DNA from 3 places in the Klenkia terrae genome. Region 2 is predicted to be linked to each of the others. Evidence: predicted binding sites of a transcription regulator. Region 2 holds the regulator's gene; each other region holds the start of a gene.
What was found. Region 2 encodes LexA, which represses DNA repair genes until DNA is damaged. Its sites were predicted from a motif close to TCGAACANNTGTTCGA; they were not measured.
Positions count from the first base shown of each region.

Region 1 (4,192 bases), on a different contig from region 2:
GCCGCCGACGCGCTGTGTGGTGCGACCCCGGGAGCGCTGCTGTTCACCGACCCCGCCGGGCTCGTGACCGAGCGGTGAGGGCCGCGCTGTCCTGGTTGCTCCGGGACCGCACCTCGACCGGGGACCGCTGGGTGGTGGCGCAGTGGCCGAACACGTCGGCCTGGACGTTCGTGCTGCTCACGGCCCTGGGGTGGGTGGTGCCGGGCGACCCGGTCTGGCTGTACGCCGGCACCCGGGCGGCGCTGGCCTGGTGGGCCGTCGACGAGGTGGTCCGCGGGGTCAACCCGTTCCGCCGGCTGCTGGGCGCCGTCGTCCTGGTGGTGGCCGCCGTCGGGGTCGCGCAGCGGCTCTGAGGGTTCTCAGGCGGAATCGAGGACGGCGGCCACCGCCTCGACCTCGACCAGCTGGTCGTCGTAGCCGAGGACGGTGACGCCGAGCAGCGTGCTGGGGACCTCGTGCTCGCCGAAGGCGTCCCGGACCACCTCCCAGGCGGTCACCAGGTCGCTCTGCCGGGTGGTGGCGACCAGGACGCGGGTGCTGACGACGTCGGTGAGGCCGGCCCCGGCAGCGCGGAGGGCGACCTCCAGGTTGGCCACGCACCGGGCCGCCTGGGCAGCGACGTCGCCCGGTGCGACGGTGGCTCCGGTGTCGTCCAGCGGACACGCCCCGGCCGGGAACACCAGGCGCGCGCCGGGCGCCACGGTGGCGGCGTAGGCGTACTCGGCGACGTCGGACAGCCCGGTCGACCGGACGAGGTGCACGGCAGGGTCCACGGGCCGATCCTGCCCCGTCGGTCCGCCCGGGTTTGTCGACGTGGCCGATCCGGGCACCCCGCGGGAGGTCCAGAGCGAGGCCGCCCCGCGCCGTCCCTGCGAGGTCGTCCGTGCCGCCCCTCCCCTCCATCGCCGATCGTCCCGTCGCCGAGCTCGGCGGACCGGGCAGTGTCCTGTCGCGCCAGCGGGCCGACCACGTCGAGCTCGACCGGCTGCTGCACGAGCTGTCCGGCACCACCGGCGCCGAGCAGCGTCGGGTCCTGCGCCGCATCGACCGTCTCGTGTTCAGCCATGCGTTCGCCGAGGAGACGGTGCTCTGGCCGGTCCTCCGGCGGGTGCTGCCCGACGGCGAGGACCTGACCACGCAGGTGGAGCGGGAGCACCAGGAGGTCAACGACCTGGTCAGCTCGCTGGAGGAGATGTCCGACGACGACCCGGCCCGGGCGGCGCTGCTCGACCGGCTGACCACCGTGCTGCGCGAGGACGTGCGGGACGAGGAGGACGAGCTGTTCCCCCGCCTGCGCGAGCGGCTGGACGACGCGGCCCTCCGCCGACTCGGCCTGGCGTGGGCGGTGGTCAGCCGCGTGTCGCCCACCCGACCGCACCCGACGGTGGCCCGACGACCGCCCGGCAACGCCCTCTCGGGTCTGCCGCTGTCCGTCCTCGACCGGAGCAGGGACCACTTGGACGCCCTCGCCGACGCCCTCGCCGACGCCCGGGCCGGTCAGCGCCCGGGGCTGGTCGCCCGGACGCTGTCGGCGGCGCTGGCCCGGGCCGCGGGGTGGATCGAGCGGACGCCGCCCGCCCGGCACGGGGACACCCCCGCCACGCACCGCTGACCTCCGCACGGGCCGCCTGTGGTCAGGCGTGGTCGATGCAGGTGCGTGCGGCGGGACGGGCCTGCAGGCGGGCCTCCCCGATCGGCGCGCCGCAGACCTCGCAGCGGCCGTAGCTGCCGTCGGCGACCCGGGACACCGCTGCGTCGAGCTCGGCGAGGCGGGTGCGGGCCTGGTCCAGGACCGCGCCGAGCTGCGCGCGCTCGAAGCCGATCGTCTGCCCCTCCGGGTCGTGCTCGTCGTCGGCGTTGGAACCCCGGGAGGCCTCGACGACGGCCTCGTAGTCCGCGGTGAGCGCCGCGATCTGGGCTCTGGTCTCCGTGCGGGCGTGGCACAGCAGCTCCTCGGGCGTGGTCACCCGCTCATCCTGCCCACCACCTCCGACATTCGCACCAGACCTTGTGGACGAGGCGCTGAGCTGCGGATTCACCTTGCCAGTCCGCTCAGGTGCCGCTAGACTTCGAACACACATTCGAACGGCGCGAGGCGGTGACAGCGGTGCAGCAGCAGGCGGTCGAGACCCGGATGGGGCTGTCGGTGGGCATCGCCCAGGTCGAGGTCTTCGCATCGGCCGCCGCCCGCGCAGCGGTGCTGGAGGCCGAGCAGGCGACCCGCATCGCCGCCGGCCTCGCGCCCGCAGGCGCCACCCTGCGACCGACCCGACTGTCCGAGCTGCTGGTCACCCCCGACACCGGCCGGGCAAGAGTGCACGCGGTGCTGCGTGACGTCGCCGACGCCCAAGCCCAGCTGCACGCCCTGCAGGCCGCGGCCATCGCCCGCCTGGCCGAGCTGCAGCCGGCGCAGGAACCGCTGCCCGGCGCCCGCCGCGATGATCCGGCAGATCGCGACCGTCCCGATGACTGGGTGGCCGACGAGGTCGCCGTCGTGCTGGGGATCAGCGTCGGGTCCGCCTCCTCGCTGGTCGCCAAGCAACGAGCACTGGTCGAGCAGCTCCCCCAGGTGTGGGCCGCCGCGGCCGACGGGGTGATCGACGTACGCCGCTGCCAGGTGCTCGTGGACACGCTGGCCGACCGCAAGCAGTCCGCCGGCGGCGGCCTGGCCGACGACCTGGTGGACACCATTGCCGCTCAAGGCCTCGGCTGGATCGCCGAGGGCATCGGTCCGACCCCGTTGGCCGACCGGATCGGCGGCGCGGTGATCGCCGCGGACCCGGCCGAGGCGGCCAGGCGGGCCGAGCGCCGCAAGCGCAGGCAGAACGTCACCACCATCGGGCAGGGCGACGGCCTGGCCTCCCTGCGGACCGACCTGGCCGACGCCGCCGACGTCGCCCAGGAGATCGAGGTCATCGACGCCCTGGCCGCCACCATGCGCAAGGGCGGGGACGAGCGCGCCATGGGCCAACTGCGGGTCGCCGCCCACCACCAGCTGGTGACCCGCCCCTGGGAGCCCCTGCCCGCCGAGGTCGCCGCCGCCCGCTGGCACCTGACCCTACGAGCCGACCTCGACGACCTCGGCCCGCTGACCAACCCGCCCACAGACCAACCCCCGACAGACGCCGACGACGTGGACGAGGCGACTGACGCCGACGGCGTGGACGACGCGATCGACACCGACCGGCCCGACACGACCCTGGACGGAGCAGCTGCCGGCTCTGGTGTGGGTGCGATCGGTGGGCTGCCGGTGTCCCCGGTCGCGGTGGCCGAGCTGCTGGCCCGCTACGACGCGCTCCTGGCAGTCGGTGCCCGTGGCCGGGTCCAGGGCGGGGACGTGTGGTTCGAGATCCTCGACGCCACCGGCCGACTCCGGGCGATCACCTCACCGGCCGAAGCCCGCGCCGCCCTCCGCCGCGGCACCGGTCTCGGACCACCACCCCGGATCGCCGACTACGAACCGAACGCAGCACAGACCCGGTTCGTGAAAGCGCGGGACCGGCACTGCCGGTTCCCCGGCTGCAGCAGACCCGCCGAGTACGTCGACCTCGACCACGCGATTACCTATGACCACGACGACCCGGCCGCCGGCGGACCGACATGCGTCACGAACCTCGTGTGCTTGTGCCGACGGCATCACCGGCTCAAAACCCATGCACCGGGCTGGACCTTCGCCATGGACCCCGACGGCACCCTGCACGTCACCCCACCCGGCGGACGCACACGCACCACACGACCCGCGGGCATCGCCCAGGTCGACATGTCGACACCCACCAGTCTCGATGTCCTCACCGACCTCCTCGGACCCACCCCGAAGCGGTTCCGCAGCCCAACGCCCGAGCAGCGGGCTGCCAGACGAGCCGCCACCGCCGACCGCGCCCGCCTGGCCGCCGAGATCGAGTCCGAACTCGACGCAGCCCTCGCACGCCGGACCGGCGCGCAGACCGACGACCAGACCGCAGCCGGTGCCGCTGACCAGACCGGAGCAGGGACGTCAGCAGCGGGCGACGACCCCGAGGACGACCCACCGCCCTTCTGACCGCAGGGGGGTACAGGGAGCACGCCCAGCAGACGGCGTCAGCGCGTGTCAGCGGCTCGTCACCGCGACGTCAGCGCCGGCGCGCACGGTGGCTCCCATGACATCCGACTCCCCCGTGATCGAGGCGAACGGCCTCAGCCTGAGCTACGGGTC
Region 1 is NZ_JBAPLV010000021.1:56,044-60,235, forward strand. It holds gene UXQ13_RS17545 (prenyltransferase) at 1-78, shown strand, start outside; gene UXQ13_RS17550 (hypothetical protein) at 75-353, shown strand; gene UXQ13_RS17555 (RidA family protein) at 360-773, opposite strand; gene UXQ13_RS17560 (hemerythrin domain-containing protein) at 884-1,612, shown strand; gene UXQ13_RS17565 (TraR/DksA family transcriptional regulator) at 1,635-1,967, opposite strand; gene UXQ13_RS17570 (HNH endonuclease signature motif containing protein) at 2,108-4,039, shown strand; gene UXQ13_RS17575 (ATP-binding cassette domain-containing protein) at 4,137-4,192, shown strand, end outside.
Region 1: UXQ13_RS17570 (HNH endonuclease signature motif containing protein) is a predicted target of LexA. The motif match lies at 2,070-2,085, and genes of this name have one in related genera.

Region 2 (4,192 bases):
TCAACAAGGTCGACGCCATGGCCCCCGACGACGTCCTGGCGCTGCGCCAGGCGCTGCCGGGTGCGCAGTGGGTCTCGGCGGCCACCGGCGAGGGCATCGAGGAGCTGCGGGCGGTCATCGCCGGGCGGCTGCCGCGTCCCGACGTCGACGTCGACGTCCTGGTGCCCTTCGACCGCGGCGACCTGGTGTCCCGGGTGCACGCCGACGGCGAGGTGCTCAGCGAGGAGTTCTCCGGCGAGGGCACCCGGCTGCACGCCCGGGTCGACGGTGCCCTGGCCGCCGCGCTCGGCGAGTTCGGCGCTCCCCGGAGCTGACGCCGAGGGTCACGGGGAGGTCACAGCCGGGCGGTACCGTGCCGGTGTGACCTCCCCGAGCGCTGCCGCGCCCGCCCGGCGCGGTCCCGCGGTCATCGGGACCGGTCGCCCCGCCTGGTGGGCGGTGGCGGTGGGCGTCGTGGTCACCGTGCTGGTCACGGTCAACCTGTTGGCCCGCGGGGTCCTCGAGCGGATGGACCTGCGGGTCTCCGAGGTGGTCAGCGACTGGGGGCTGCGGGACTCGGTGGCCTACTGGCCGGTGTGGGTGTTCACCCAGGCCGGCGGCCGGGTGACGATCCTGCTGGTCCTGGCCGGCCTCGTCGGCTGGATCGCCTGGCGCCGGCGCTCGGTCGTCCCGCTGGTCCGGGTGCTGGTCGCCCTCGCCCTGCTCACCGCGGTCGTCTACGCGTTCAAGTACGGCACCGGCCGGACGGCGCCGGCCTACCCGGGGTCCTTCTTCCACCGGGACGGCGCGTCCTACCCGTCGGGGCACGTGGCCAACGCCGTCCTCATGTGGGGCGTCGCGCGGTGGCAGGCGGTCGACTTCGGGTTGCCCGACCGGGTGCAGCGGGCGTTCTGGGTGCTCTCGGTGGCCGGCCCGCTCGTGACGGGTGTGGCCATGGTGGCGCTGGACTTCCACTGGGTCACGGATGCACTGGTGGGAGCTGCAGTGGGGGTGGTCCTGCTGGGCGTGGTGCATGCACTCGACGCAGTCGTCCTGTCACGCTTCGTACATGATCGAGCACGGCGGACCGCTGCCTGAGGCCCGGACCCGGAGGTCCTGGGCCCGGTCGCGGACGGCCGTCGGTGCGCTGCTGTGCGCAGCGGTCGTGGCCGGCCCGTTCCTGCCCGGCTCCTTCCTCTCCAACGGCGTCCCGCGCAGCGGGGTCGAGACCGCCGCCGCCGAGGAGGCCGTGGCCCTCTACGGCGACCCGCTGGACCTCTGCGCGGTCACCGACGCCCGCCTGCCGGAGATCTCGGGGCTGGCCGTGAGCGGCTCGACGACGCTGGCGATGAACGACGGCGGCGACGCCGTGACCGTCTACGAGCTCGACGGCAGCTGCGCAGTCACCGGCGAGCGCACCGCCGCGGTGGACCCCTACGACCCCGAGGACATGGCGCTGGCCGCCGACGGCACCGTCTGGCTGGCCGACACCGGCGACAACCGGCTCAGCCGGACGACGGTGGCCCTCATCGCCCTCGCCCCCGACGGTGTCGCCACGGTGTACCGGATGTCCTACCCGGACGGCCCCCGGGACGCCGAGGCCCTGCTGCTGGCCCCCGACGGCACGCCCTACCTGGTGACCAAGGAGGTGCTGGGCAGCAGCGAGGTCTACCGCCCGGCCCAGGCCCTGGACGCCGGTGCGGTCGTGCCGCTGGAGCAGGTGGCCGACCTGGCGTTCTCCCTGACCGGCACCGAGGGCGGCCCGGTCGGCCGCGCCGGGCAGCTGCTGGTCACCGGCGGCGCGGTCAGCCCGGACGGCGCCGTGCTGGCCCTGCGCACCTACACCGACGCCTACGTCTGGGCGCTGGCCGGCTCCGACGTCCCGGCCGCGCTGGCCACGGCCCCGGTCGTCGTCCCGCTGCCGGCCGCGCCCCAGGGCGAGGCCATCGCCTTCGCCGCCGACGGGCGCAGCCTGGTGGTGACCGGCGAGGGCCTGCCGGCCGCGGTCACCGCGCTGCCGGCGGCCGGTGCCCTGGCGCCGGCCGCGTCGACCGCCCCGGCGGAGGCCGTGGGCGCCACCGCCACCGCGGCGGGTGCCCCGCTGTCGCCGTGGACCGCCGGTGCGATCGCCGTCGTCGCCGCGGCCGTGCTGGTGGCCGGCGTCGGACGTCTCCGCCGCCGCTGACCCACCCGCGCACTCGCCGGCGGCGCGCCCTCCCGGGCGCACCGCCCGGAGCGGTCAGACCCGGCGCAGCACCGTCACCACGCGGCCCAGCACCGTGGCGTCGTCGCCCGGGATGGGCTCGAAGGCCGGGTTGTGCGGCAGCAGCCAGACGTGGCCGTCGCGCCGCTTGTAGGTCTTGACCGTCGCCTCGCCGTCGATCATGGCGGCCACGATCTCGCCGTTCTCGGCGGTCGCCTGCTGCCGCACCACGACCCAGTCGCCGTCGCAGATCGCCGCGTCGATCATCGACTCACCGGCCACCTTGAGCATGAACAACGTGCCCTCGCCGACCAGTTCGCGCGGGAGCGGGAACACGTCCTCCACGGCCTGCTCGGCCAGCACGGGTCCACCGGCGGCGATCCGGCCGACCAGGGGCACGTAGGTGGGGACGGGGACCCGGGGGTCGTCGACCCCGCTGGCGCCGCCCGAGGCGGCCAGCCCGGCGCCGGACTGCTCGGCCTCCGGGTGGTCGCCGGGCAGCCGGACGTCCAGGGCCCGCGGCCGGTTGGGGTCGCGCCGCAGCCAGCCCTTCTTCTGCAGGGTGGACAGCTGGTGGGCCACCGAGGAGGCCGACGACAGCCCGACGGCCTCGCCGATCTCCCGGACGCTGGGCGGGTAGCCGCGCCGCTCGACGGAGTCGCGGATGACCTCGAGCACGCGGCGCTGCCGCTGGGTGAGCCCGTCGCCGGCCTCACCGCGCTCCGGGAACTCGCGCACCGACGCGCCGCGCTCGCCGGTCGCCGGCTCGGCGGTGGTCCGGGCCTTGGTCCGGCCGGGGCGCTTGGTGCTGCCGCCGGTACCGCCGGGGGTGTCTCCCGCGCTCGCCACGTGTCCTCCTCGTCGGCCGCGTGCCGCGACCGTGCCGTCCGGCCGGTCCTCGCGGGGGCCGGGTGGCCGTACCGCGGACCGGGGTGATCGATACGGACGGTAACGCCTCGACGCCGATTGTTCAAACACGTGTTCGAAGTTCCACCGGTGTCATCTCGATTTTGTCGGACCGGTGGGGTAGACATCCGCACAGACGTTCGATCGAACAGCCGTTCGACCGGGATGGGCCCGCGAGGGTCCGCGCCACCGACAGGAGCCGCCCCCATGGCCAGCACCGCGACCACCCTCCGCACCCTCCCGACCGCCCACCCCGCCCGGGCCGCGGAGTCGACCGCCGGCGCCGGGGCGCGCCCCGCGCCGACCCGGGTCGTCGCCCGTCGCGGGAACCACCCGGCCGGGCGCGCGCTGGCCCGTGCGGCCGAGCAGGGCACCGGCCCCCTCGCGCCGGTGGTGCCGCTGCGGCGCACCGGCGCCGAGGTGGTCCCGCTGCGGCCGGCCGCGCCGCCGGTGCTCCCGGCGGCGTCCGCGGCGGAGCCGGTCGGGTCGGCGGCGTCCCCCGGGACGACGGCGCCCGCACCCCTGCGGCTGACCCGGCGCGGTCGACTGGTGCTCTTCGGGCTCGGCGTGGTCACCGCCCTCGGCCTGGCGGCGTTCGCCGTCCCGGCGCTGGGTGACAGCGACCCGGCTGTCCCCGCACTCGAGCTCGCGGGCCGCTCCAGCGTGGTGGTGCACAGCGGCGACACCCTGTGGTCGATCGCCGAGGCCGTGGCGCCGGACACCGACCCGCGGGTGGTCGTGGACGCGATCCAGGAGGCGAACGGGTTGTCCGGGGCCGGGCTGGTCCCCGGTCAGGTGCTCGTCCTGCCCTGAGCCGCCTGCACGCCGGGCCGACGGGCACTCCGGCCGACGCCTACCCCCGGCCGGCACGGACCGGCGACACGGACCGGCGACACAGACCGGCGACACGCCGTCTCGTCGGTGGTCTTCGGTGGCCGGTCTTGAGCCCGGTGCCGGGCGGTCCGCGGCGTCCTCCGACGGTGTACGGCGTGGTGGGACGCGTGGGGCGTCAGGTCTGCCCACGGGGCCCGGGTGCTGTCGTCGAGATGTGGGAAGCCGACACGCCCGGTAGGGGTTGCACACCCATAGGGGTCCGGAGCTAGT
Region 2 is NZ_JBAPLV010000031.1:28,703-32,894, forward strand. It holds gene hflX (GTPase HflX) at 1-314, shown strand, start outside; gene UXQ13_RS20730 (phosphatase PAP2 family protein) at 361-1,077, shown strand; gene UXQ13_RS20735 (NHL repeat-containing protein) at 1,049-2,164, shown strand; gene lexA (transcriptional repressor LexA) at 2,219-3,031, opposite strand; gene UXQ13_RS20745 (LysM peptidoglycan-binding domain-containing protein) at 3,296-3,901, shown strand.

Region 3 (4,192 bases), on a different contig from region 2:
CATCCGGTACGCCCGTGCCGAGCGCTTCCGCCTGCCGGTGGCCGAGCCGATCGCCAGCGAGCCGGTACCGGCGACCAGCCTGTCCCCCGCCTGCCCGCAGAACCCGACCCCGCTGCTGGACGACCTGCTCGTCGACGCGATGGGCGAGCTCACCGTCGACGAGGACTGCCTGCGGCTGTCGGTCACCGCGCCGGCCGACGCCGACGGGCTCCCGGTGATGGTGTTCCTGCACGGCGGCTCCTACCGCGCCGGCGCCGGGGACTCCCCCGTCTTCGACCCCGGCGCCCTGGTGCGCGAGCAACGCGTCGTCGTGGTGGCGGTGACCTATCGGCTGGGGCTGCTCGGCTACCTGGGCGGCACCGCCCGGACGGCGAACCTGGGCCTGCTGGACCAGATCGAGGCGCTGCGCTGGGTGCAGCGGGCGATCGCCGGCTTCGGCGGCGACCCGGGCTGCGTCACCGTGTTCGGCCACTCCGCCGGCGGCGACGCGGTCGCCCACCTGATGATCGCCGACGGCGCCCGCGGACTGTTCTCCAGAGCGATCGTGCAGAGCGCCCCGCTGGGCATCAGCCGCGGCCGGGCCCGGATGTCCGCGGCGATGGACGCCGCGGCCGGTGACCTGGACGCCCGGACGCCGCTGCCCGAGCTGCTCGCCGCCGAGGCCCGCGTCGAGGCCGCGGCCGCCCCCGTTCGGTCTGGTCGCCGCGATGCCGTTCGGCACCCGGTACGGCGTCGCCCCGCTCCCGGCCGAGGACGACCTGGACGCCGCCTGGGCCGACGCCGCCCCGCAGGTCGACCTGCTGATCGGCAGCACGCCGCGGGAGGTGGCGCTGTTCCTGCCCGGGCTGGCCGCCACCCCGGCCGCCCCGCTCGCCCGGGTGCTGGCGCTGCCCGTCGTCGGACCGCTGCTCAGCCGCGGCGCGGTGGCCGTCGCCAGCTGGAAGGTCTACGGCGGCGCCGTCCGGTCCTTCGCCCGCCGGCACGCCGCCGCCGGTGGCCGGGCCTCGACCTACCGGCTGGACTGGGGCGCGCCGGGCAGCCCGTACCGGGCCGCGCACTGCGTGGACCTCCCGCTGCTGTTCACCGACGAGGCCGCCTGGCGTGGTGCCCCGCTGATCGCCGGCGCCGACTGGTCCGACGTCGAGCGGCGGGGTCGGCAGCTCCGCCAGGTGTGGGCGGACTTCGCCAGGACGGGCGAGGTCACGCCGCGGGACGTCCCCGGCTTCCTCCGCACCCACCGCGTATCCGCTCGCCGCTGATCTCTGTGGGTGGCCGGCCATGGTGTCGGCTTTCCCCCGGTCTCGGTGCCGGCCGGCTCGCCACCGGTGCGCGCGGACAGGAGGACACCGCCCCGCCCTCCCCCGCCCGGACCACCGCCACCCAGTCTCAGCCACAACTCCCTGCAGTTGACGCGCTACCCATCTGACCTGCCCGTTTGCCTCGCCGGGTCAAGAGCGAGGCGGTATTCTTCGATCAGGTGTTCGAAGCGCGACGGGGGGTCGGTAAGTGGGTCTGGACTCCGGCACACCGCCGCGCACCACGCCCTCGGGGTGGGTGCCCCAGGCGTTGCCGCCCGGTGCGCTCGGGGCCGACCGAGCACCGGCCAGCTCCTCCGTGGCGGCAGCCCGGCGACTGCCCGAACCCCCACCGGGCGACGTCGCCGGGGTCATCGCCGCACTGCTGACAGCCGTCGATGCCGAGCTGGGCAGCGCGACGTCAGCGCAGCTGCTGGACCGTGCCCGCGGACTGGCCAGGGCGCAGAACCTGATCACCACCGAGCTCGCACGGGTCGTCGTCCACGCCGAGACCCACGAAGCCGCCTCCGCAGACGGCCTGACCGGCATGCGGCCCTGGCTGCGCGGGCACGTCGGAGCCACCGGACCCGAGGCCGCGGCGGTGCTCGCCGCCGGGCGGGTGCTCCAGCGTATGCCGGTCCTGGCCGCTGCAGCCGCCGAGGGCGCAGTCAGCCACGGCCAGCTCGGCGTCATCGGACGCATCCTCACCGCCGACATCTGGTCCACCGGAGAAGCCGCCGGCCAGGACATGACCGCCGCCGACCACGCCGTCACCGACACGATCACCGGCGACCACCCCCGCACCCTCCCGCAGGTGTGCCAGCGGATCGCCGACCTCATCGACCCCGACGGCCCCGCACCGGTCGACCCCACCGCCGGACGTCACCTGCGCATCACCCGCCGCGCCGACGGCTCGCGCATCCTGCGCGGATCCCTCGACGCCGCAGGTGGCGAGAAGGTCGAAGCCGCACTCGAAGCCATCTCGGCCGCTGGTCGCTGCGAGGGCGACCTCCGCCTCCCGGAGCAACGCGCCGCCGACGCCCTAGTCCAGCTCGCGGACCTGCACCTGGCGGCCGGTGACCTTCCGGTGCTGCGCACGGTCAAGCCCCAGCTCACCGCCCTCATCCAGCTCGAGGACCTCGCTGACCCCACCGGCGTCGCCGCCGCGACCAAGCTCGGCTCAGGAGCGACGGCCTCCAGCCTGGTCGCCCGCCAGGCCGCCTGCGACGCCGACATCGCCCGCATCGTCCTGGGCCCCGACAGCCTGCCCCTCAACGTCGGCCGCGCCAAGCGACTCGTCCCCGCCCATATCCGGCGGGCCGCCGAGGTTCGCGACGGCGGCTGCGTGTTCACCGGCTGCCATGCCCCCGCCTGGTGGTGCGACGCCCACCACCTCGTCCACTGGATCGACGGCGGCGACACCAGCCTCGACAACACCGCCCTGCTCTGCGAACGCCACCACACCCAGGTCCACCACGGCTTCGCACTCACCTGGGACCCCGACCAACACCGGTGGCGGACACACCGCCCAGACGGCACCGAGATCCTGATCGGACCACTCACCGACACCCGCGGCGACCCGCTCCCCGACCTGCACACCGACGACCCACCCCTGTTCCCGGCCGGCCGGTAAGCCTCTCGGCGAACCTGCGCTGCCTGGGGGAACCTGCCGTGAGCCATCTCGGCAGGGCCGTCAGCGCGCCACCCGGGCGTAGAGGTAGGCGTCCCTTCGCCGGCCCCCGATGGGGGCGAAGGACTTCATGAGTCCCTCGCGCTCGTACCCGGCCCGCTCCGCGACCCGGATGGAACCGGTGTTCCACGGCTCGATGTATGCCTCCAGGCGGGCAACGCCTGCGTCGACCAGCAGCCAGTCCGATGCCGTCGTGACCGCATCGGACATCAGCCCACGCCGCCGCCCGCCGGCGGCCGTCCAGTAGCCCACCGAGGCACGGCCGGCCGGCTCCGCCACCCACAGAGCCCCGACGTAGCCGACCACCTCACCGCCTCCACACGGGACCACTGCCCACGCCCAGCCGAGGCCTTCCTCGGACCGCTCGATCTGGGCTGCCACGAACGCGAGTGCTCCCGCGGTGTCCCGTTCAGCGGGCACCTGACTGATCAGCGGGATGAGTGGGTCGTCCGTGACGCCGAGGACGACGTCGAGATCGGTCTCCCGCCAAGGACGCAGCTGCGTCTTCTCCCCGTGCAGTTCCGGTGTGGTCACCGCAGAGACACTCCTGCATGCGGCAGGGGAACGCCGCCTGGTCGGTGGGAGGGCGCGGCGGCCTCGGACTCGGCGGCGCCGGTCCTCAGGCAGCCAGCGCGTCGACCAGCAGGGAGACCAGGGCCTCCAGCTGGACGTCGCCGGTGGCGACGACCTCCTCGTCGGAGCCGTCCAGCGCCCGGGCCGCCAGGCCCGCCTTGCTGCCGATCAGCTCCGCGATCCGGGAGTCGATGGTCTGCGCGGCGATGATCCGCCACGCGGTGACCGGCTCGGTCTGCCCGATGCGGTGGCTGCGGTCGATGGCCTGGGTCTGCTCGGCGTCGGTCCACGACAGCTCGGCCAGCACGACGTTGGAGGCCACCTGCAGGTTCAGCCCCACCCCGGCCGCGGTCAGCGAGCAGACCGCGACCGACACCTCGGGGTCGTTGACGAACGCGTCGACCTGCTTCTGCCGGGCCGACGGCGTCTGGTCGCCCCGGATCGAGGAGAACCGCACCCCGGCCTTCTCGAACGAGGCCTCGGCGATGTCCATCACCGCGATGTGCTTGGCGAAGAAGACGACCTTGCCGGCGCTGCGGGCCAGCTGCGCGGCGTAGTCCGCGGCCAGCTCGGCCTTGGCCTCGCCGATCCGCCGCATCATCGAGAAGACGTTCTCCCCGTTCTGCTTGGTCAT
Region 3 is NZ_JBAPLV010000012.1:66,283-70,474, reverse strand. It holds partial or broken gene UXQ13_RS23655 (carboxylesterase family protein) at 1-544, shown strand, start outside; gene UXQ13_RS12275 (hypothetical protein) at 708-1,259, shown strand; gene UXQ13_RS12270 (HNH endonuclease signature motif containing protein) at 1,507-2,928, shown strand; gene UXQ13_RS12265 (GNAT family N-acetyltransferase) at 2,989-3,519, opposite strand; gene UXQ13_RS12260 (DEAD/DEAH box helicase) at 3,605-4,192, opposite strand, start outside.
Region 3: UXQ13_RS12270 (HNH endonuclease signature motif containing protein) is a predicted target of LexA. The motif match lies at 1,470-1,485, and genes of this name have one in related genera.